One region of the Priestia sp. D51 genome, then DNA from elsewhere that is predicted to be linked to it. Evidence: riboswitches for the same ligand, from Rfam matches in the RefSeq annotation. Region 1 holds a riboswitch; each other region holds the start of a gene.
The links. A riboswitch is a leader RNA that binds a small molecule or an ion and turns the genes downstream of it on or off. The one in region 1 is predicted to bind S-adenosylmethionine.
Positions count from the first base shown of each region.

Region 2: it holds a riboswitch for S-adenosylmethionine, as region 1 does, so the genes downstream of both, ACNHOZ_RS22780 (MetQ/NlpA family ABC transporter substrate-binding protein) here and ACNHOZ_RS16080 (trans-sulfuration enzyme family protein) in region 1, are expected to answer to the same signal.
Region 3: it holds a riboswitch for S-adenosylmethionine, as region 1 does, so the genes downstream of both, ACNHOZ_RS20055 (methionine ABC transporter ATP-binding protein) here and ACNHOZ_RS16080 (trans-sulfuration enzyme family protein) in region 1, are expected to answer to the same signal.
Region 4: it holds a riboswitch for S-adenosylmethionine, as region 1 does, so the genes downstream of both, ACNHOZ_RS15470 (bifunctional homocysteine S-methyltransferase/methylenetetrahydrofolate reductase) here and ACNHOZ_RS16080 (trans-sulfuration enzyme family protein) in region 1, are expected to answer to the same signal.

Region 1 covers NZ_JBLTIR010000003.1:830,896-836,281, forward strand. Annotated here, with positions in the region: gene ACNHOZ_RS16070 (hypothetical protein) at 1-344, shown strand, start outside; gene ACNHOZ_RS16075 (hypothetical protein) at 414-1,076, shown strand; SAM riboswitch class I at 1,243-1,360, shown strand; gene ACNHOZ_RS16080 (trans-sulfuration enzyme family protein) at 1,432-2,577, shown strand; gene ACNHOZ_RS16085 (trans-sulfuration enzyme family protein) at 2,561-3,742, shown strand; gene ACNHOZ_RS16090 (hypothetical protein) at 3,777-4,043, opposite strand; gene ACNHOZ_RS16095 (SIMPL domain-containing protein) at 4,106-4,765, opposite strand; gene putP (sodium/proline symporter PutP) at 4,997-5,386, opposite strand, start outside.
Region 2 covers NZ_JBLTIR010000006.1:223,854-229,239, reverse strand. Annotated here, with positions in the region: gene ACNHOZ_RS22785 (transporter substrate-binding domain-containing protein) at 1-542, opposite strand, end outside; SAM riboswitch class I at 1,010-1,126, shown strand; gene ACNHOZ_RS22780 (MetQ/NlpA family ABC transporter substrate-binding protein) at 1,207-2,025, shown strand; gene ACNHOZ_RS22775 (methionine ABC transporter ATP-binding protein) at 2,038-3,051, shown strand; gene ACNHOZ_RS22770 (methionine ABC transporter permease) at 3,052-3,717, shown strand; gene ACNHOZ_RS22765 (MetQ/NlpA family ABC transporter substrate-binding protein) at 4,297-5,124, shown strand; gene ACNHOZ_RS22760 (methionine ABC transporter ATP-binding protein) at 5,180-5,386, shown strand, end outside.
Region 3 covers NZ_JBLTIR010000005.1:63,717-69,102, reverse strand. Annotated here, with positions in the region: gene ACNHOZ_RS20070 (YusG family protein) at 76-321, shown strand; gene ACNHOZ_RS20065 (toprim domain-containing protein) at 503-853, shown strand; gene ACNHOZ_RS20060 (thioredoxin family protein) at 868-1,167, shown strand; SAM riboswitch class I at 1,348-1,455, shown strand; gene ACNHOZ_RS20055 (methionine ABC transporter ATP-binding protein) at 1,587-2,612, shown strand; gene ACNHOZ_RS20050 (methionine ABC transporter permease) at 2,605-3,273, shown strand; gene ACNHOZ_RS20045 (MetQ/NlpA family ABC transporter substrate-binding protein) at 3,291-4,127, shown strand; gene ACNHOZ_RS20040 (carboxymuconolactone decarboxylase family protein) at 4,249-4,614, shown strand; gene sufC (Fe-S cluster assembly ATPase SufC) at 4,853-5,386, shown strand, end outside.
Region 4 covers NZ_JBLTIR010000003.1:713,081-718,466, forward strand. Annotated here, with positions in the region: gene metH (methionine synthase) at 1-2,249, opposite strand, end outside; gene ACNHOZ_RS15470 (bifunctional homocysteine S-methyltransferase/methylenetetrahydrofolate reductase) at 2,250-4,088, opposite strand; SAM riboswitch class I at 4,193-4,303, opposite strand; gene ACNHOZ_RS15475 (YkvI family membrane protein) at 4,636-5,386, shown strand, end outside.

The DNA of each region.
Region 1 (5,386 bases):
GCAATGGGAACTTTACTCTTGTACAAAATAATCAAGTTTTACGTTTACAACCAAGACACGTAAAAACCATTGCCTTAGGATCAAAAGGATCTTTCAAGCAAAATGAAGAAAATTCTGAGCAAAATGGAGATACAAATGAAGAAGATTCTGTGCAAGAATCAACTACTGTAGATAGAACCGGAGGTCGCACGGATGGCCGTACTGGAGACCGTACCGGAAGACGTACAGGAAGACGTACAGGAGGTCGCACAGACGATCGCTCGGGAGGTCGCCGTACGGGTTCACGCTCTTCAACACCAGGTGAAAAAGTTATTAAAACGAAAAATTATCGTTGGAAAGCATGACGAACTGGAACGTAAAAGGTGCTTATAAAGCACCTTTTCTATCATATAGGAAAAAGGAGGAGAATGAGAATGAGTATGAATCATTATATTGATAAAATTGTTGAAGTCGATATATCAGGGAAAACAACGTTTATAGGAAAACTTGTTGATCTAGGGTTAGATGTAATGGTTTTATATAATGGACATGATTATTTGTATATTCCTCTTTTACACATACATCGCTTGCGAGAAGTTTCAGAAGAAGATTATACGCCTTTACGGACAATAGAAGAAAATTTAATAGAAGAAAGCCAGCGGATTTCTTATCGTAATATTTTACAGCAGGCAAAAGGGAAATTTATTGAAATTTATGTAACGGGAGGGAAATCATTGCATGGCTATATCACAAGCGTGCTGAATGATTATCTTGTGTTTTATTCTCCAGTGTATAAAAATGTCTTTGTTTCTCTGCATCATTTGAAATGGCTTACCCCTTACAGTAATGAGTTAACCCCTTATTCTTTAAGTGACAAAGAGCTCCCCGTAAGGCCCGCCTCTGCACCTTTTGTCAGAAACTTTGAAGAGCAGCTTAAAAAATATGAAAATCAACTGGTCGTATTAGATTTAGGGGATCAATCAGAAAAGATTGGTGTACTTAAAGAAGTTTCTAACAATATTGTTGAACTAATTACGGCAAATGGAGAAAGTATGTATTGGAAGTTAGCTCACGTAAAATCTGTGCACTTGCCTTAGAAAAAGAGACCTTGGTGTCGTCTCTTTTTTTATGTGCTTATCAGGACAAGTATATTGAATAAACAAATGAGATGATTTAAATTTTTTAGAAAATTATGTTGACAATAAAGAAAATCTTTATTAAAGTTAGTAACAACAAACGTTAACCACCAACAATTATATAGAACTCTTATCAAGAGTGGCGGAGGGACTGGCCCTGCGATGCCCGGCAACCATCAAATGAATCATTCATTTGAACGGTGCTAATTCCTGTGGAACATCAGTATTGTTCTAACAGATGAGAGAAATCGTGTATAAACGAACACTCTTCCATCTGTGAAGAGTGTTTTTTATTTTGAGTTAAGGAGAGAAATAGATGAAAATTGAAACTTTATTAGTTCGTTCAGGAGTAGGTCGTGATCCTGCAACAGGTTCTATTACAACACCCATTTACCAAGCATCAACATTTGCTCATCCTGCTTTAGGGCAAAGTACAGGATTTGACTATGCACGTACGGCAAATCCTACTCGTACAGCATTGGAAGAAGCAATTGCTGCTTTAGAAAAAGGAGAAGTAGGAGTAGCATTCGCTTCAGGAATGGCGGGTGTAATGGCAGTTTTAGCACTATTTAAAAACGGAGATCATTTAATTGTATCAGAGGATTTATACGGAGGAACGTACCGAGTACTAAATGAAATCTTTTCAGAGCAAGGAATTACTGTTTCGTACGTCAACACAGCCCATCTCGAGCAAGTAAAAGATGCGCTTCGTCCCAACACGAAAGCTTTATTTATTGAAACACCTACAAATCCAATGATGCACGTGACTGATTTGTCAGAAGCAATTGCGTTAGCTAAACAGCATGATTTGCTTACTATCGTTGACAATACATTCATGTCCCCTTACTATCAGCGTCCTTTAGAGCTTGGAGCAGATATTGTGATACATAGTGCAAGCAAATACATTGGGGGTCATAATGATGTTGTTGCTGGTCTTGTAGTCGCTCGATGTAGTAGCTTAGGAGAAAAAATTCGTTTTTATCAAAATGCAGCTGGGGCAATCTTAGGTCCACAGGATAGCTGGCTGTTATTGCGCGGTATTAAGACGCTAGCGCTTCGGATGGAAAAACATAACGAAAACGCACTGAAAATTGCAAATTGGCTTACTGCTCATGATCTCGTGGAAAAAGTGTATTACCCTGGTCTTGAAACACATCCGGGCTATGAAATCATGAAGAAACAAGCAACTGGATTTGGAGGCATGATTTCTTTTGCTGTCTCACACCCTGACATCGTGTCAGTACTTTTAGAAAATGTTAAAGTTATTACATTTGCAGAAAGCTTAGGAGGCGTGGAAAGTTTAATGACATTCCCAGCTCGTCAAACACACGCTGACATTCCTGAGGAAATTCGAAATCGTGTCGGAGTAACAAACTGTTTACTTCGATTATCAGTTGGAATTGAGCACGCAGATGATTTAATTAAAGATTTGAAGGAGGCATTTGATGCATACCAACAATAATAAACATAGATTTGGTACGAACTTAATTCATGCAAATACAGGAATTGACGGTCATTTTGGAGCGGTTAACGTACCTATTTATCAGGTATCTACATTTAATCAAGAAGATGAGACGAACAACGGCCGCTATGACTATTCTCGTTCAGGAAACCCAACGCGTGAGGCTTTAGAAAACACTATTGCTCAGCTAGAAAATGGATACGCTGGTTTTGCTTTTTCATCAGGTATGGCTGCTATTTCATCGGTGTTATCTATTTTTGAATCAGGAGATGAAATTTTAGTTTCACACGATACGTACGGCGGGACATATCGTGTATTAACACGATTATTTTCAAAGTTTGGTATCAAAACAACTTTTGTTGATACAACGAAGGTTGAGAAAGTAGAAGAAGCTATTACAAAAGATACGAAGGCTATTTATATCGAAAGCCCTTCAAATCCATTTTTACAGGTAACGGATATTAAAGCAGTAGCAAGTTTGGCGAAGGAGCACAATCTCCTTACAATTGTGGATAACACGTTTTTAACACCTTATCTGCAGCAGCCCATTGACCTTGGTGTAAATATTGTCATTCATAGTGCTACAAAATATATCAGCGGCCACAGTGACGTCATTGGCGGTTTAGTTGTAGTAAGCGATGAAAAGCTAGCGGAAGAAGTAAAGTTTGTACAAAATGCTTTTGGTGCTATCTTGGGGCCACAGGATTGTTTTTTACTGCTTCGAGGAATTAAGACATTAAAAGTTCGTTTAGATCAGCAGTTAAAAACAGCGCTGCAGTTTGCAAAGTGGCTTGAAGAACAATCTCTAGTGAGCCGTGTATACTACCCAGGCTTAAAAAGTCATCCGGACCACAAACTCATTTCAGAACAAGCAAATGGATACGGAGCTATGATTTCTTTCCAAGTGCAGGATGAAGAAGTAGCACGACATATTTTACAAGGAGTCAAATTAGCTTCAATTGGCGTTAGTCTAGGTGCAGTTGAATCCATTCTCACGCATCCTGCAACAATGTCTCATGCAAGTATCCCAAAAGAAGTACGTGAAGAAAAAGGAATTACTGATTCACTTCTTCGCCTTTCAGTAGGGTTAGAGGAATTCGAGGATTTGAAGCAAGACTTTAACGCTGTTTTTCAAAGCTTAGAAGAAAAAGCGTTAATTAAATAAAAAAAGGACTTCCATTAAGGAAGTCCTTTTTTTGTTATATACAGCTATCTAAAAGGTTTGTGTATAGGGACGTAAGCGCAACTTTTTCATCAGAGGAAAGACCGCTGTTTAGAATTCTTTTTATGCCAAGATGATATTTTACATACGGTGTTTGCCGAACGCGTGGATGAGTCATTTCATCTTTTAAATCTTTCAGAATGGCTTCGTGAAGCTGATCTTCACTTGTCAGGGCTTGTTTAGAAGCGAAAGAACGGTTCAACCATAGGGTCTGATAAGCTGCTAGTAAATGTTCAGAAGTCATTGTGCAAAGAGCTCCTTTAGATTAGTTTCTTCATTATAATAATCTATAGTTTACCATAAGTATTAATACGTGTACGTAACTTTTACAGAAGCAGATACAGTCAAGGACTGAGCTTGAATAGGGGGAGAGGCTGCTAATAACTTAGGCGAGGATCCAGATGACTGATAGACGGGGCCTTCTTCGATTAAAATGGGGATTTGGTTAATAGGGAGCTGCAGCGTGTTGGCAATGGTAAAGGCCTTTTCTTTAGCGTTAAGCAAAGCTTTACTTATCGCTTCTTGTTCATATTTATCATCATTTGTAACGTGGAATTGAAGATCTTGCGCTACGTTGGCTCCGCTTGAAAACGTAGCGTTATAAACATCGCCAGCTTGTTTTACATCTTGTACTCTTACTCTAAACAAATGCTGTACTTCGTATCCTGTAAGAGTCGATTTTCCATCGCTGTAATCATATTTAGGGTTTATAGTGAATGAAGCTGTTTCAATTTGCTGGTCATTGATTCCAAGTTTTTGTATTTCTTGCAGCAGAGTATTTGAAACAGCTGAATTTTCTTTTAAGGCTTCTTGAACGTCTCGGTTTTCCGTGCGCGTTCCAATCGTCATGGAAATTTCATTTGGAATGGCTGAAGCACTCCCTTCACCAATTACTTTAATTTCTCTATTTTGTGTATCTGCGCGCAGTTGCTGTGTAGGTTCATAAGGGAAATAAGAATGTTGCATACCAAAAACCTCCTTTATTGATCTTTAGTATATATATGATAAGAAAAGGAGATTAAAAACAAAAAGAGATTGAGACATAACTAAATCAACCGCCAGAAGCAACTATATACATAAAACCTACATTCACCATACCATTAAAAAATCCGAACGAATTTGATTCTTCATCAAGAATCTCGATTCATCGTTCGGATCTTCCTTCAACTTACGTACTTTTTTTCAGCTTCTTTTTGTTTATTTCGATTCTTTTATTAAAATTTCTTTCATTTCAACAAATTGCTGTTGAACATCGCTTGATGGTTTCTTTGTTTGTAAACTTACAACAATAACAGCTAATAAGCTTAAAAAGAACCCAGGAATCATTTCGTAAAGGGTATCCTTCAACGGAGTGTTCACCCAAATTAATACCGTGACAGCGCCTACAATCATCCCTGCAAGTGCTCCCCATCGAGTCATACGCTTCCAGTATAGACTTAGTAAAATAGCAGGACCAAATGCAGAACCAAATCCAGCCCATGCGTATCCGACAAGTCCTAAAATCGTATCACTAGGTTTTAAAGAAAGCAAAATACCAATAATTGCAACACCTAAAACGGCAGCTCTTCCGACTGTTACAAGCTCTTT
Region 2 (5,386 bases), on a different contig from region 1:
GTAGAAGGGTTATCAATGCTTTCTAATGTTAAAGGCTTAGTGGCATGTTCTTTGTTATAAGCATTTAAAATAGCGCGCAATCCACCCGTAGCCGATACAGGTGGAAACTTTTGACCTACCATATCGTCAAGTGTTTTGATATCGTTTCGTGATTTTTGTGTGACTAAAGCTGTTAAAGAATAACCATATTCATGTGCAGGATAAAGAAACTTTTCTTCACGTTCAGGGTTTTTAAAGAACCAGTTGATGGCGAAATCATATTTTCCTGTCGAAACACCTACCAAATTTGTTTCTTCTTCTCCAAGGGTGTATTCAAATTTGTACTCTGGAAGCTTTTTTTCAAGCTGCTTTAAATAATCCATATCATATCCAATAGGTTCATTCTGGTCGTTCGTAAATAGAAAAGGCGGATTTACTTCATCACTCAAAGCAACTTTGATTACTTTTTTATCGCTATTTTCTGAGCTAGAGCTTTGAGAGCATCCTCCTAAAGCCATAATCAGTCCAATTGCCAAAGTTAAAGTAAAGCATAATTTTTTCATCGTTTTATTCCTCCCCATACTAATTTCTGTTTGACGAATAATAAAAAAGCACCGAAAAAGCTGCTAAAAAGCTTTTTCGGTGCCATTGGTGATCCAGTAGGCGGTGAACATATACTTACTACCACGGTAGAGGAAGTATATTCTAACAGTAAAAAATAAGTAAAACTCCTTACAACTTTCATAAAATATATATTACCGATAGAATTAATGTGAATTATATCGGTGTATTCCTATTTTTGTCAATATCATAAATACAAAGAAAAACCTTCTCGCTTAAGTAATAGAAGGCTATTCACTATATAAGAATAAGAAAAGAGAAATCATAAGTTATACAAATCATCTTTTAATTGAGTTTTTATTATACGAATCTTTTGTTATTCCTATACTAAAAATTATATTAAAAATAAACATTGACAATTTTCGGATAATAAAGTTAAATTAATGTAAATAAAACTTTATAAAAACAACTCTTATCAAGAGCGGTGGAGGGACTGGCCCTTTGAAGCCCGGCAACCTAACAATACATGTATTGTTTTGGTGCTAAATCCAGCAATGTGCATGGTATGTACATTGGAAGATAAGAGAACCGATCGTAAACTATCGCTTCTCTTAATCTTTGAGGGAGGCGTTTTTTTATGGAGAAAATAAAGGAGAGAATAAAAACATGAAAAAAGTAACAAAAGCAATTGGCCTTACCTTAGTAGCAGCATCCCTGTTGGTATCAGCAGCCTGCGGCAAATCAGAAGCACAAGCATTAGATTCGAAAAAAATTACAATTGGTGTAACGGGTGGACCTCACCAGCAAATCACAGAGCAGGTGAAAAAATTAGCCAAGAAAGATGGCATTGATATTACGGTAAAAGTCTTTAACGACTATAACACTCCTAATACAGCATTAGATCAACATGATTTAGATAGCAATAACTATCAAACTCTACCTTTTCTAAAGCAGCAAGTGGAAGATAAAAATTATAAGATTACAGATGTGTTCAAAACAGTAGCCTTCCCGATGGGTATTTATGCAAATAGTATTAAAAATGTTAGTGAGCTCAAAAAAGGAGATAAAATTGCAGTACCAAACGACCCAAGCAATGAATACCGCGCGCTAAAACTATTTGAATCTGCAGGAGTTATTAAGTTAAAAGATGGTGTGAAAACAACGGCTACTAAAAAAGATGTTTCTGAAAATAAGCTTGATCTTCAAATCGTAGAGTTAGAGGCGTCTCAACTTCCGTCTCAGTTGGATGAAGTAGCTGCAGCAGCCATTAATACAAACTTCGCAATGGGAGCGGGCTTATCGATTAATAATGATGCAATCTATCATGAAAAAATAAAAAATAATCCATATCCAAACTATTTTGTTGTCCGTACAGAGAATAAACAAGATGAAATTATTGATAAATTGGAAAAATATTATCATTCAGATACAATTCGTACATACATAGAAAAAGAATTTAAAGGTTCTGTTGTACCGGCATTTTAAGGAGGGGCTAGAATGATTGAACTGAAGAAAACTTCTAAAACCTATAAAGTGAACGGAAAAGCAGTAGAAGCTGTTAAAGATGTTTCGTTAACGATTAATAAAGGTGAAGTATTCGGTGTTATTGGCTATAGTGGAGCTGGAAAGAGCACATTAATCCGCTGCATCAATTTATTGGAAAAACCAACTTCTGGAGAGGTCATCATTGATGGAAAAAATCTATCAAAGCTAAGTAAGCAAGAGCTGCAGAAAACGAGAAGAAAAATCGGCATGATTTTTCAAGGCTACAATTTATTAAAAACGGCAACAGTTTACGACAACATAGCGATTCCATTAAAGCTAGAAGGCGTAAACAAAAAATTAATTCAGGAGCGCGTAGAAAAATATTTATCAATCGTAGGACTTTTAGATAAACAAAATCATTATCCTTCACAGCTTTCCGGCGGGCAGAAGCAGCGTGTTGCTATTGCTCGTGCGCTAGCGCATGAACCTGAGATTTTATTAAGTGATGAAGCAACTAGTGCACTTGATCCCGAAACGACCGAAGCCATTTTGAGCTTACTGTTAAAGATTAATAAAGAGCTTGGATTAACAATCTTTTTAATCACGCATGAGTTAAATGTGGTACAACGCATTTGTGACCGAATTGCCGTTATGGAAAATGGACACGTCGTAGAAGAAGGTACAGTCGTTTCCCTTTTTACTAACCCTAAGCATCCGACAACAAAACGCTTTGTAGAATCTGAAAATACCTTCACTATTCCGTCTGAAATAATGGCGTCTTATCGCAGTACCGGTAAGCTGGTTTCTTTGCACTTTGTTGGAAATGAGCTTTCAGAAGAACCAGCTTTAGCTTTAGTTTCTCGGAAATTTAATGTATTGCCAAGCATATTAGCAGGGGGAATTGAACAGCTAAAAAACCACACTCTGGGTAAGTTACTCGTTCATTTACGCGGTGAAAAGGAAGAATATGAACAAGCGATTACATACTTAACAAATCAAGGCGTAATTGTAGAGGAGGTAAACTAAATGGCTGCTTTCTTTAATGAGTGGGGAAGTGTAATCTGGGAAGGTTTATTGCAAACTGCTACGATGACCATTATCTCGTTAATTATTGCCATCATCATTGGTTTACCAATGGGAATCTTTTTAGTAATGACAAGACCAGGTGGTCAAGCTGAAAATGTGTGGGTATATCGAACGTGCAACTGGATTATTAATATTATTAGATCCATTCCTTTTATCATTTTATTATTTTTCATCCTTCCATTCACTAAACTAGTTGCTGGTACTACAATTGGCGTACAAGGTGTTATTGTCCCTTTAGTTGTGTATACAGCCCCTTATATAGCTAGGTTAATGGAATCTGCATTACTTGAAGTAGATAAAGGTATTATAGAAGCTTATCAATCAATGGGAATCTCAACACCAAAAATTATTTGGTATGTTGTTGTTAGAGAAGCACGTTCAGGTATTATTCTTGGGCTGACAATAGCTACTATTGGTCTTATTGGAGCGACGGCGATGGCAGGGCTTGTTGGAGCAGGAGGGCTTGGAGACATAGCTTTTCAATACGGACACTTACGTTTTGAGCCGACTGTTATGTATACAACCATTTTAATTTTGATTATTATTGTTCAGTTGATACAATCCTTGGGGAATTATTCAGCAAGGAAGTTAAAAAAAGACAGCTGACTATAAAAATAAGAAGCTCACGCATTATAGGTGCGTGAGCTTTTTATTTAAATGAAACACATTTTTAGTTCTTCTATAATTAACGGGTTAATGACCGACAAGTGTTCAGTACTATTTCTGTTGATTGCTGAATGGTTCTAACGGATTTTCCTCATTTCATCTTAAAATTTTATTGCTTGTCTATAAAACAAAAGAGGCTCTTCCAACGTTATTGATACGCTTGAAGAGCCTCTGGTTGACCAGAAGGGCTGTAGAAACACTTTGTCTAGATTTTTTATCTAATGCTTGATTAAAGCACCTAAGTATAGCGAGCAAGCATGAAATATGTAATCTCACGGTTTAAAAATACTAAATTGACAGTCAAAAAGATGTTTGGTATATTTTTCAAAAGATTTAAAATTCTTATTGGAATTATCGGATTTGAAAATGTTTGTTAAACATATAGTTTAAATAGAACAGTCGACCAGACGAATGGAGACAAAAATGACGGGGGTTACCTGAGAGTTTTTGTCTTTTTTAGTGGCAGCAGATTAACGCTATATGTTTAATGCATCACAAATAGTGGAGGTAGAGAGAGAAATGAAGAAATTTGTATGGCTTTTTGCATTATTAGCAGTGATTACTGTTGTGGGAGGGTGTGGAAATAAAGAAAAAGCATCTGGTCAAAATAGTGACAAGAAAGAAGATATAGTTCTTAAAGTGGGAGCAGCTTCCACGCCGCATGCCGAAATTTTAAAGTATGTGGAACCTGATTTAAAAAAAGAAGGTATAAAGTTGGACATTGTAAATATTAAAGACGGCATACAGACAAATGAACAAACAGCAAATGGAGAATTAGATGCCAACTATTTTCAGCATACGCCATACTTAGAGCAAACGAATAAAGACAGTGGATTAAATCTTGTCAGCGTGAAAAACGTTCATATTGAACCTTTTGGAGTGTATTCAAAAAAAATAAAATCAATTGACGATTTATCCAAAGGAGCAAAGGTTGCTGTTCCTAACGATCCGGTGAACTTTTCACGTGCACTAGAGCTTTTCGAGGCTAATGGAATCATTGAATTAAACAAGAAACCTAGTGGTAGCTCTTATACGGTTGAAGATATTTCGAAGAATAAAAAGAAGCTAGACTTTGTTGCAGTAGACGGCCCGCTTCTTGTACGCTCTCTTGATGATGTAGAAGCTTCAGCTATCAATACAAATTACGCTCTTGAAGGCGGGTTCAAACCAACTGAAGATGCGTTAATTATTGAAAAGAAAGAGTCTCCTTATGTGAATATTTTAGTGACTACGAAAGAGAAAAAAGATGATAAAAATATTCAACGTTTAGCAAAAGCACTTACTACAGATAAGGTTAAAAAGTTTATTAATGACAAATATGATGGCGCAGTCGTTCCAGCTTTCTAGTATAGGAGTAAAAAAGAAATAGGAATAACAGTTTGAAAGAAAAGGAGGGTTTCTTTTGATAAAGTTTCAATGTGTTTCAAAAATATTCGAGAGTGGCTCAAAGAAAGTTGAAGCTCTAAAAGACATTGACTTAACGATACAAAAAGGAGACATATTTGGAGTAATTGGATTAAGCGGGGCGGGGAAGAGCACACTGCTTCGAACGATTAACCTGCTGGAGTACCCGACGTCAGGTGAAGTCATAGTAGATGGAGAAAACTTA
Region 3 (5,386 bases), on a different contig from region 1:
CCTCCATAAATTGTCTTTATGAAAAGTTTTTGACTGGACACTCTATTAGTAAACAAGCTAAAGGAGTGTCTTTTTATGTTTGAAAAACAAAAAATGGACGTTACAGATCGCGTTACAGCTAAATTTCATGACGGCGGTATGAAATTATACGTTGATAAACAGCCAATTGGTGAAGTTAGCTACGGAACAAGCGGCAATGAATACCGCTTTGAAGAAGGATATTCGCAAGAAAATAATAAGTTCTATCAATACGCGGACGTACAAAAACAAGGTGAAACGCAAAAATATACAGACTGCGATGAAGAAGCAGGATGGTGCTAAACAGTGGCAACTGCCGCTGTTTTTCTTGTTTTATAGAGATAATATGGCCTAAACTGCCTTTTAAAAGAGTTCTTTCTTGCAAATTTCTTTTAAAAAACAGGTGAACTGTGATACATTAACGAATATTGTATAGCATAAAGAAATGATGTTACTATACAACTGACGATTATGGGTGATGAAAATGGGGCTAATTGAAATTGAAAAAGTAATTATTGTCGAAGGAAAGTCAGATAAAAAGCGTATTCAAGATATCATTCGAGAACCAATTGAAATTATTTGTACAAACGGTACGATTAGTTTATCAAAGCTGGATGAAATTATTGACTGTACGTTTAACAAAGAGGTATACATACTCGTTGACTCTGATGATTCAGGGAATAAGCTGAGAAAACAATTTAAACGAGAGCTTCCGGAAGCAGAGCATCTATATATTGATAAAATGTACCGAGAAGTTGCTGCCGCCCCTAGACATCACATAGCAACAGTATTGCTGAGTGCCAATATCGATGTTAATGCAGAATTTTTAACATAAAAGGAATGAGCAACATGCAAGAATGGAGCGAAAAACAGCTGGATGATCAGTTAAAAGAAGGAGAAAGAGCCTTTATCTTTTTCCATACGCCTTTTTGCGGGACATGTCAGCTGGCAAAAAAAATGTTAACCGTGGCAGAAGCGATGCTGCCGGATGTAACCATCGGAATGAGCAATTTAAATTATATGCCTTCAAAAGCAGAATTATTTTCTATTGAAAGCGTACCTTGTTTGATTGAAGTGGAAAATGGTGAAATGGTAAAAAAACTCTACGCGTTTCATTCCATCGAGCACGTACTCGAGGAGCTTCGATAATCAAACGTTTGTTTAAAATGAAGAAGTGGAAAGAGAGCGAACCGTTGGGGCTGTTGAAATCTTGGGATATTATCCCAAGAATAAAATCTGTTGACAGCCTATCTGACACATGCTAAAATCACACTCATGAATGTTCATAAATGAATGAATATTTCCCAAAAACAAAATAATTGTTGCGAACTCTTATCAAGAGAGGTGGAGGGACTGAGCCCTGTGAAACCCGGCAACCGTCAGACTAACTGAAATGGTGCCAATTCCTGCAAAGCTATGCGCTTTGAAAGATGAGAGAAAGGATTAAATATCGAGCCTTTCTGTCATGCGCAGAGAGGCTTTTTTAATGGGGAAAATTGTTTTACGGCTTTTTCATCCTATAGGGCAACCTAATATAATTAAGTTTTTATTAAAGAAGGTGAAGAAATATGATTACATTAACAGACGTTACAAAAATTTATCAGGCCAAAAGCGGTCAAGTAACAGCTGTTGATAATGTGAATCTAACCGTTAACCAAGGTGAAATTTACGGAATTATTGGTTATAGCGGAGCGGGGAAAAGTTCTTTGATTCGCTTGCTAAACGGATTAGAAACACCAACGACAGGAACGGTCGAAGTAGCAGGTAATGATATGGGAAAAATTAAAGGCGGAAAACTCAGAAAAGCTAGACAAGAAATTAGTATGGTATTTCAGCACTTTAATATCTTGTGGTCGCGTACGGTACGAGAAAATATTGCCTTTCCGTTAGAAATAGCAGGGATTTCAAAAGAAAAAAGAATGAAACGAGTAGACGAACTTATTAAGCTAGTCGGGCTTGAAGGGCGTGAAGATGCTTATCCATCACAGCTTAGCGGCGGACAAAAGCAGCGTGTTGGGATTGCTCGAGCGCTAGCGAACAATCCAAAAGTATTGCTTTGTGATGAAGCAACATCAGCGCTTGATCCTCAAACGACAGATTCTATTTTAGATCTGTTAGTAGATATTAATGAGAAGCTAGGGTTAACCATTGTATTGATTACTCATGAAATGCACGTCATTCGTAAAATTTGTCATCGAGTAGCCGTTATGGAAAATGGGGCAGTAGTAGAAGAAGGACAAGTGCTAGAAGTATTCAGAAAACCTAAGCAGCCGATTACAAAACGATTCGTTCAACAGATTTCTGAACCAGAGGAAACGTTTGAAACGATTGAACAAGTAAAAGAGCTGTATCCAAGCGGGCAAATTATTCAGCTGACGTTTGTTGGCGGAAAAGCAGAGCAACCGCTCATTACAACGATTTTAAAACAGTTTGATGTAACGATTAATATTTTGCAAGGAAAGATTTCTCATACACAAACAGGTTCATACGGGACGCTGTTCGTTCATTTAGACGGAGAATTAACAGAAGTTGAAAAAGTCATTGCATACATTCATGAGCAGCAGGTAGAAGTGGAGGTAATGACAAATGCTTGAGAAACTATTTCCAAACGTTATTTTAGATGATTTTATTCAAGCGACAAATGAAACACTATATATGACGGCTATTTCAGTTGTAGCCACATTTGTTCTAGGTATTTTATTGGGCCTGCTTTTATTTTTAACGTCCAAAGGACAGCTTTGGCAAAACAAACCTTTATATGCCATTGTGTCGGCGGTTGTAAATATCTTTCGTTCCATTCCATTCATTATTTTAATTGTTTTACTGATTCCATTTACCAAAGCATTGGTAGGAAGTATTTTAGGCGCTAATGCAGCGTTACCGGCTTTAATTGTTGGAGCAGCACCATTTTATGCGCGTCTTGTAGAAATTGGTCTGCGTGAAATTGATAAGGGTGTTATTGAAGCTGCTAAATCAATGGGAGCCACAACAAGCACTATTATCTTTAAAGTGCTGTTACCTGAATCGCTACCAGCTTTGATTTCCGGTTTGACAGTAACAACCATTGCGTTAGTAGGCTATACGGCAATGGCGGGTGTGATTGGAGCTGGAGGTCTTGGAAACCTTGCATATTTAGAAGGATTCCAGCGCAGTCATAATGACGTAACGCTAGCCGCTACGATCTTAATTTTGATTATTGTATTTATTATCCAACTTATTGGAGATGCGATTACTGCAAAAATTGATAAAAGATAAAGGGAGGATTATTTATTATGAAAAAATGGCTTTCAGCTTTAGCGTTAACATCTGCGCTAGTAGTAGGATTAGCGGCGTGTGGATCTAACAATGGATCAAAAGATGAAAAGAAAATTGTCGTGGGTGCATCTAATACGCCTCATGCTGAAATTTTAGAACAAGCAAAACCTATTTTGGAAAAACAAGGAATTGATTTAGAGATTAAAAAATTCCAAGATTACATCTTACCGAACACAGCTCTTGCAAACAATGAAATTGATGCAAACTACTTCCAGCACGTTCCTTATATGAATTCAGTGCTAAAAGATCATAAAGGTGAAAAAGGGTATGATTTCGTAAGTGCCGGTGCCATTCACATTGAACCAATTGGTATCTACTCTAAAAAATACAAAAGCTTAAAAGATCTTCCGAAAAACGGCACAGTTATTATGCGTGATGCAGTAGCAGAGCAAGGACGTATTTTATCGATTTTTGAAAAAGCTGGCGTGATCAAATTAAAACCAGGCGTAAAGAAAACAGACGCACAAATTAAAGATATTGTAGAAAACCCTAAGAATTTAAAATTTAAAGCCGATGTTGAAGGCGGATTGTTACCTCAAATGTACAAAAACAATGAAGGTGACGCTGTTGTTATCAATGCTAACTATGCTATCGATGCTGGTTTAGATCCAGTAAAAGATCCAATCGCAGTGGAAAGCAAAGAAAACAACCCATATGCAAACATCATTACGGTTCACAAAGGTGACGAAAATAAAGGTACAGTGAAAGCTTTAGTAAAAGTTCTTCACTCTAAAGAAATTCAAGACTACATTAAAGAAAAATACAAAGGCGGAGTATTGCCGGTAAATAAATAATAGAAGAAAAGCGCTTGCCCACTCTGGGCAAGTGCTTTTTTGTATGCATCAAAACGAATAACTCTTATTTTTCTCACGCATACTAACCGTGAAAACTTTACTGATGATGGGAGCTGACGTTATGCAGCAAGAAGCACGTCATTCAACTGAGCAAGCACTTCATGATTATAAAATGGGTGTTGGGAAATTTAGCGAAAAATTGCCGGAAGTAACAAAAACGTTTAATGCGTTTACTGAAGCATGTTTTGGAGAAGGTTCTCTTTCTAAAAAAGAAAAGCAGTTAATCGCGCTAGGAATCAGCGTAGTAGCTCAAGACGAGTACTGTATGATTTATCATACAAAAGGCTGCATTGATCAAGGTGCAACTGAGCAAGAAATTTTAGAAGCATGCGGAGTATCAGCGGCATTTGGCGGAGGCGCAGCGATGAGTCAGTCCGTTACGCTTGTCCAAGAGTGTGTTTCAGAACTGACTAGCCACACGCACTAAGTAAATAAAGTGGGTAAAAAGCTTGTCTTAGAAGGCTCTATCGAGTCTTTTAAGGCAACTTTTTTATGAGTGGATTTAGTCTTAAAAAACGTACATAATGGTTTAAAACCTTTTGGGTCAAAAGGTTGCTATAAGTTTTCATTTGTTATAAGATTGTAATGAGAATAAAATGAGAATAATTAAAAAGATATAGGTATATCGTTTTTTACTATATACGTCTATAACTGGAGGTTTTAATATGGCAGGGTCAACTTTAACAATTAAAGATCTTCATGTTGCAATTGAAGGTAAAGAAATTTTAAAAGGTGTTAATTTAGAAGTTAAGGGCGGCGAAATCCATGCAATCATGGGACCAAACGGTACTGGTAAATCAACATTATCTTCAGCAATCATGGGACATCCTAAATACGAGGTTACACAAGGAAGCATCACGCTAGACGGCGAAGATGTACTTGAGATGGAAGTAGATGAGCGCGCTCGTGCAGGTCTATTCCTAGCGATGCAATATCCAAGTGAAATCAGCGGGGTAACAAACGCAGACTTCCTACGTTCAGCAATTAATGCTCGTCGTGAAGAAGGCGAAGAAATTTCACTAATGAAATTCATCCGTCAATTAGACAAAAACATGGATTTCTTAGAAATGGATCAAGACATGGCTCAGCGTTACCTAAACGAAGGTTTCTCTGGCGGTGAGAAGAAGCGTAACGAAATTCTTCAATTAATGATGCTTCAACCAGGAATTGCAATTTTAGATGAAATCGACTCTGGTTTA
Region 4 (5,386 bases), 120 kb from region 1:
GTTACTTTAATTCCTAAATCAATGACTTTAAAACCATTGTTGCTTAAAATGATGTCTACTAAGTTTTTACCGATATCGTGCACGTCGCCTTTAACCGTTGCAAGAATCACTTTTCCTTTTCCAGAATCATTTTCAGTTGCTTCCATATGAGGTTCTAAAAAGGCAACGGATGCTTTCATAACTTCCGCACTTTGAAGCACTTCTGCTACAATCAGCTGGTTGTCATTAAACAAACGTCCGACTTCCGCCATCCCCTTCATAAGCGGTCCGTTAATAATATCTAACGGATCATCATATTGAGCTAAAGCCTGTTCTAAATCAGGAAGCAATCCTTCTTTTGTACCTTCGACAATATACATTGCCAATCGTTCTTCAAGTGTTAACGTAGAAATTTCTACTTTTGCTTCTTTCTTTTTATCACGATAAAAGTCCGTAAACGTGCTTAGCGTTTCATCAGTTGTGTTAAATAATAACGCATTAGCAAGCTCAATTTCAGCTTCTGGAATAGAAGCATAGCGCTCTAATTTTTCTGTATTAACAATGGCATAATCGAGTCCAGCCTGCGTACAGTGATAAAGGTAAACCGCATTTAGTACTTCACGTCCGACTGGAGGAAGACCGAATGACACGTTACTTACGCCAAGAATGGTCAGGCAATCAGGCAGGGCTTCTTTAATCATTTTAATTCCCTTAACTGTTTCTTCAGCAGAACCAATATATTGTTCATCACCAGTCCCTACAGGAAACACAAGAGGGTCAAAAATAATATCTTTTGGATTAAAGCCATGTTTTTCAACAAGCAAATCATGTGAGCGTTTAGCAATCTCTACTTTTCTTTCTGCAGTAACGGCCATGCCTGTTTCATCGATTGTACCGACAACCAGAGCTGCACCGAATTTTTTTACTAGCGGCAAGATTGCATCAAAACGCTCTTCACCATCTTCTAAGTTAATGGAGTTGATAATGACCTTACCTTGCGAGTACGTTAAAGCTTTTTCAATAACTTTCTCGTCAGTTGAATCGATTACAAGAGGAACCTTCACTTTTTTTACAACTTCTTGAATAAATTCCTCCATGTCTTCCATTTCTTCACGGTCTGGATCTGCTAAGCAAATATCAATAACGTGAGCACCATTTTTAACTTGAGCACGCGCAATTTCAGATGCTTCTTCAATTTTCCCTTCCGCAATCAGACGCTTGAACTTGCGAGAACCGATTACATTCGTACGTTCTCCCACAAAAAGAGGGCGCATAGAATCGTCATATACAAGCGGTTCAATACCGGTTACAGCATGATTATGCTCGGAGCGATCAAGCGAACGAGGAGCAACCTCTTTTACCGCTTCAGCAAGTGCTTTAATATGAGCAGGCGTTGTACCACAGCATCCGCCTACAAAGTTCAGCCAGCCTTTATCAGCAAATCCTTTAATTTTTTGAGCCAGCAGCTCAGGGGACTCATGATAATTGCCTTCTTCATCCGGAAGTCCAGCGTTTGGATAACAGCTAACAGCTGAAGTGGCTAGGTCTGAAAGAGAGCGAATATGATCCGTCATAAATTCAGGACCTGTCGCGCAGTTAAGTCCGACTGAAAGAGGCTTCATGTGTTCCAGTGATAAGTAAAAAGATTCGATATCTTGACCAGCGAGAGTTGTTCCCATTGGCTCAATCGTTCCTGAAATCATAATTGGAACTTCTATTTTCAGTTTTTCAAACGCCGCTGTAATGCCTAAAAACGCAGCTTTTACGTTCAGCATGTCTTGACAGGTTTCGACTAGAAGTAAGTCGACGCCGCCGTCTAACAAACCCCGAGCTTGCTCTTCGTACGATTCTACTAACTCAGGGAATGTAATACCTCCCGTAACAGAGAGAGTTTTAGTGGTAGGACCGATAGCTCCAGCTACGAACCTAGGCCATTCGGGAGTTGAATATTTATCGCGGGCTGCACAAGCAAGCTTCACAGCTTCGATATTCAATTCATACGCCAAGTGGCCTAAATCGTATTCATCAAGTACGGTAGATGTTGAGCCAAACGTATTGGTTTCAATGATGTCAGCACCCGCTGCAAAGTACTCTTCATGAATGCGCTGAATCACATGAGGCGCTGTTCGGGTCAAATATTCGTTGCAGCCTTCATATTCTTCGCCGCCAAAATCTTCAGCGCTTAAATCAGCATCTTGAATCATCGTTCCCATTGCTCCATCGATGACGAGTATTCGCTTCTTTAGTTGTTGTTCGATAAGTGAGCTCATTTATATCTTCCTTTCTGATGTAACGAGTTGCTTGTCATGAATATAGCGTGTTAGAATTTCGGTCATTTCATAGCGCATAAACGGCGTAATTAAGTAAATACCGTCAAATAGTTCATATGCTGTATCAATTAAGTTTTTTGCAATCGCAAGGCCTTCGACTTCACCGCGAATCCGGTCATTTCCCGTTGCGTCCATACGTTCTAGAATATCTTCTGATAATTTAATTCCAGGTACTTCATGGTGAATAAATCGAGCATTTCTTGCGCTTGTTAACGGCATGATTCCGATGTATACCGGTGTTGTTAAATGTTTGGTTGCTTCATATACCTCTTCAATTTGCTTAGTTGAATAGAGAGGCTGAGTAATGAAATAGTGAGCCCCGCAGTCGATTTTCTTTTCCAAGCGCTGAACGGCTCGGTCTAAGTGACGCACGTTTGGGTTAAAGGCAGCTGCAATGGAAAAATTGGTTTTTTGACCAAGCGGTTTGCCGGAATAAGATAGTCCTTCATTAAACTGAGCAATTAAACTAATCAAGTCAAATGAAGATAAATCATAGACCGAAGTGGCGCCAGGGAAATCGCCAACTTTTGATGGATCACCGGTAATTGCAAGCACTTGATTCATTCCTAGCGTATGAAGTCCCATTAAATGAGATTGAAGTCCAATTAAATTTCGGTCGCGACAGGTAATATGAATAAGCGGTCGTGCTTTTGTTTCTTGTTGCATCAGTGTTGCCATTGCCAAGTTGCTGATGCGAGGTGAGGCAAGAGAATTATCAGCTAATGTAATAGCATCTACGCCGACTTTATCAAGTGCTTTTGCGCCTTCTAAAAATTTCGTCGGACCAAGCTGTTTAGGCGGATCCAGCTCAACGATAACCGAGCGGCGCTTCTTCACAATTTCGTGCATATGAGGTTTATCCTGCTGCTCACGCTCTTGAACCGTAACGGCTGGTCTCATTTTAACGACTTTGCTTGTAATCGGAGGCAGGTCTTTTAAGGCAGACGACATGGCGCGTACGTGAGCTGGTGTTGTACCGCAGCATCCTCCAATTAAGCGAACCCCTTGTTCGCGGAATAAACGCGCGCTTTCTACAAAGTAGTCTTCATTCGTTTCATATTCCAGCTTGCCTTCCACATACGCCGGAAGGCTGGCATTAGGGTAAGCAGATAAGAAAGCACGATCAGGAAGCGGTACTTCTTCAAGAGACTGAATCATATGATAAGGACCTAAACGGCAGTTTAGCCCGACAACATCTGCTCCCAAGTCTTCTAATTCTTTTAATGCATCTGCTAAAGGACGCCCATCTTGCAGTACGCCAATATCATGCAGGGAAACGTGGGTAATAATAGGCTTATCCGTTTCTTTTCTTGCTAGTGTAAGAACGGTCTTTAATTCTTCGAAATCATAGTATGTTTCAAATAAAAGGCCATCCACGCCTTCATTTAAAAGCCAAAACATTTGTTCACGAATGCTTCGCTTAACCTCTTCTAAGCTAATAGCATTTTTTTGGAAAGAACGAATTCCGCCGAGTGTACCAACCACGTAAGCCTGATCGTTTGCAGCTTGTTTCGCTAATTTTACACCAGCAACATTGATGTCTTTGACTGAATCTTCTAATCCATAACGGGCAAGTTTTTGATAATTAGCAGCGTACGTATTTGTTTGAATAACGTTTGCACCAGCTTCTACATAGGCTCTGTGAATACGAGAAACCTCTTCTGGTTTGGTGATGTTTAGTTCTTCAAAACAGCTGTCAATACCGTGTGAGTAAAGGAGGGTACCAGTGGCACCATCCCCAATTAAAATTTTAGACTTTAAATCTTCAAGTAACCCCATGTCAAAACCTCCTTAAATTGTTCCGCTTCTATTTCACGAGTGATTCGTTTTATGCAATATGCCGATAAAATAGAAAAAGTCTTCTTAAGAAGACTTTTTTCGCCTTCTTATCTTCCAAGCAATAAATTAATTGCTTGCTGGATTTAGCACCATGTCTCTAACGACTGGTTGCTGAGGTTTCAAAGGGCCAGTCCCTCCACCTCTCATGATAAGAATCAATTGTATATAATTGAAACATATTTTTTTAAATAGAAAGAATACTTATTTAATAATTTATCTGATTTTTAGAAATTATACAACAGTAAATTGTGAATTTCCAGCAAATATTGAGGAAAATTTAAAAGCTAAAGGGAAAATATCCGTATATTTTGTTTGAAAACTGCCGTTATGTTAAGGGATAAAGGGTTTTCATGAAAAAAACAAGAAGGAAATAAAAAAACGAAAAAGGAACAGCACCGGGTGAGGCGAGGATTTACATATAAAAGGCTCGTCTTTTTTTAACCGTTTCTACATATAGTGAACTATGAAGGGTAGAAGGGTGATGGGCATGAAAAGGTGGAAACTCACGCTGCAGGTTGCTGCTACGTATGTAGGCACCGTTGTAGGAGCCGGTTTTGCAACAGGCAAGGAAATTGTTCAATTTTTTACACAGTACGGGGAACTTGGAATGGTTGGAATTTTGGTCAGCGGCTTGTTTTTTATTTGGCTAGGTTCGAAAATGATGCTGCTTTCGCACGCAATTGGGGCTTCTTCTTATCAGCAGCTTAATACATATTTATTTGGTGATGTACTTGGAAAAGCGGTAAACGGTGTAATGATCGTCATTTTATTTGGAGTAACTTCAGTCATGCTAGCGAGTACGGGGGCAATAGGAAAAGAACAGTTCGGACTGTGGCCTCCTGTTGGGATGATTTGTACAATTGTTTTAACTTATATATTTATCGCAAGAGGAATTAACGGTATTTTAATTGTTAATTCTCTTGTTGTGCCTATGATGCTTTCATTTGCTTTTATCATCTTTGTGCCAAATGTCAGCTATTTCTCACTGATTCAAACGAAGCCAGACTTAACGCTCGTCACACAGTGGAAGTGGGCGGTTAGTCCCTTTTTATATATTTCCCTAAATCTAGCTTTGGCTCAGGCCGTTTTAGTTCCATTAGGAAGCTCCGTGAAAGATAAGAGCGTGATCAAAAAAGGGGCCGTAATAGGAGGATGTGTACTTACGTTTATGCTTGTTTCTACTCATCTTGCCCTTTCCAATTTGCCTTATTCATTTCAACTTGATATTCCTATGAGTG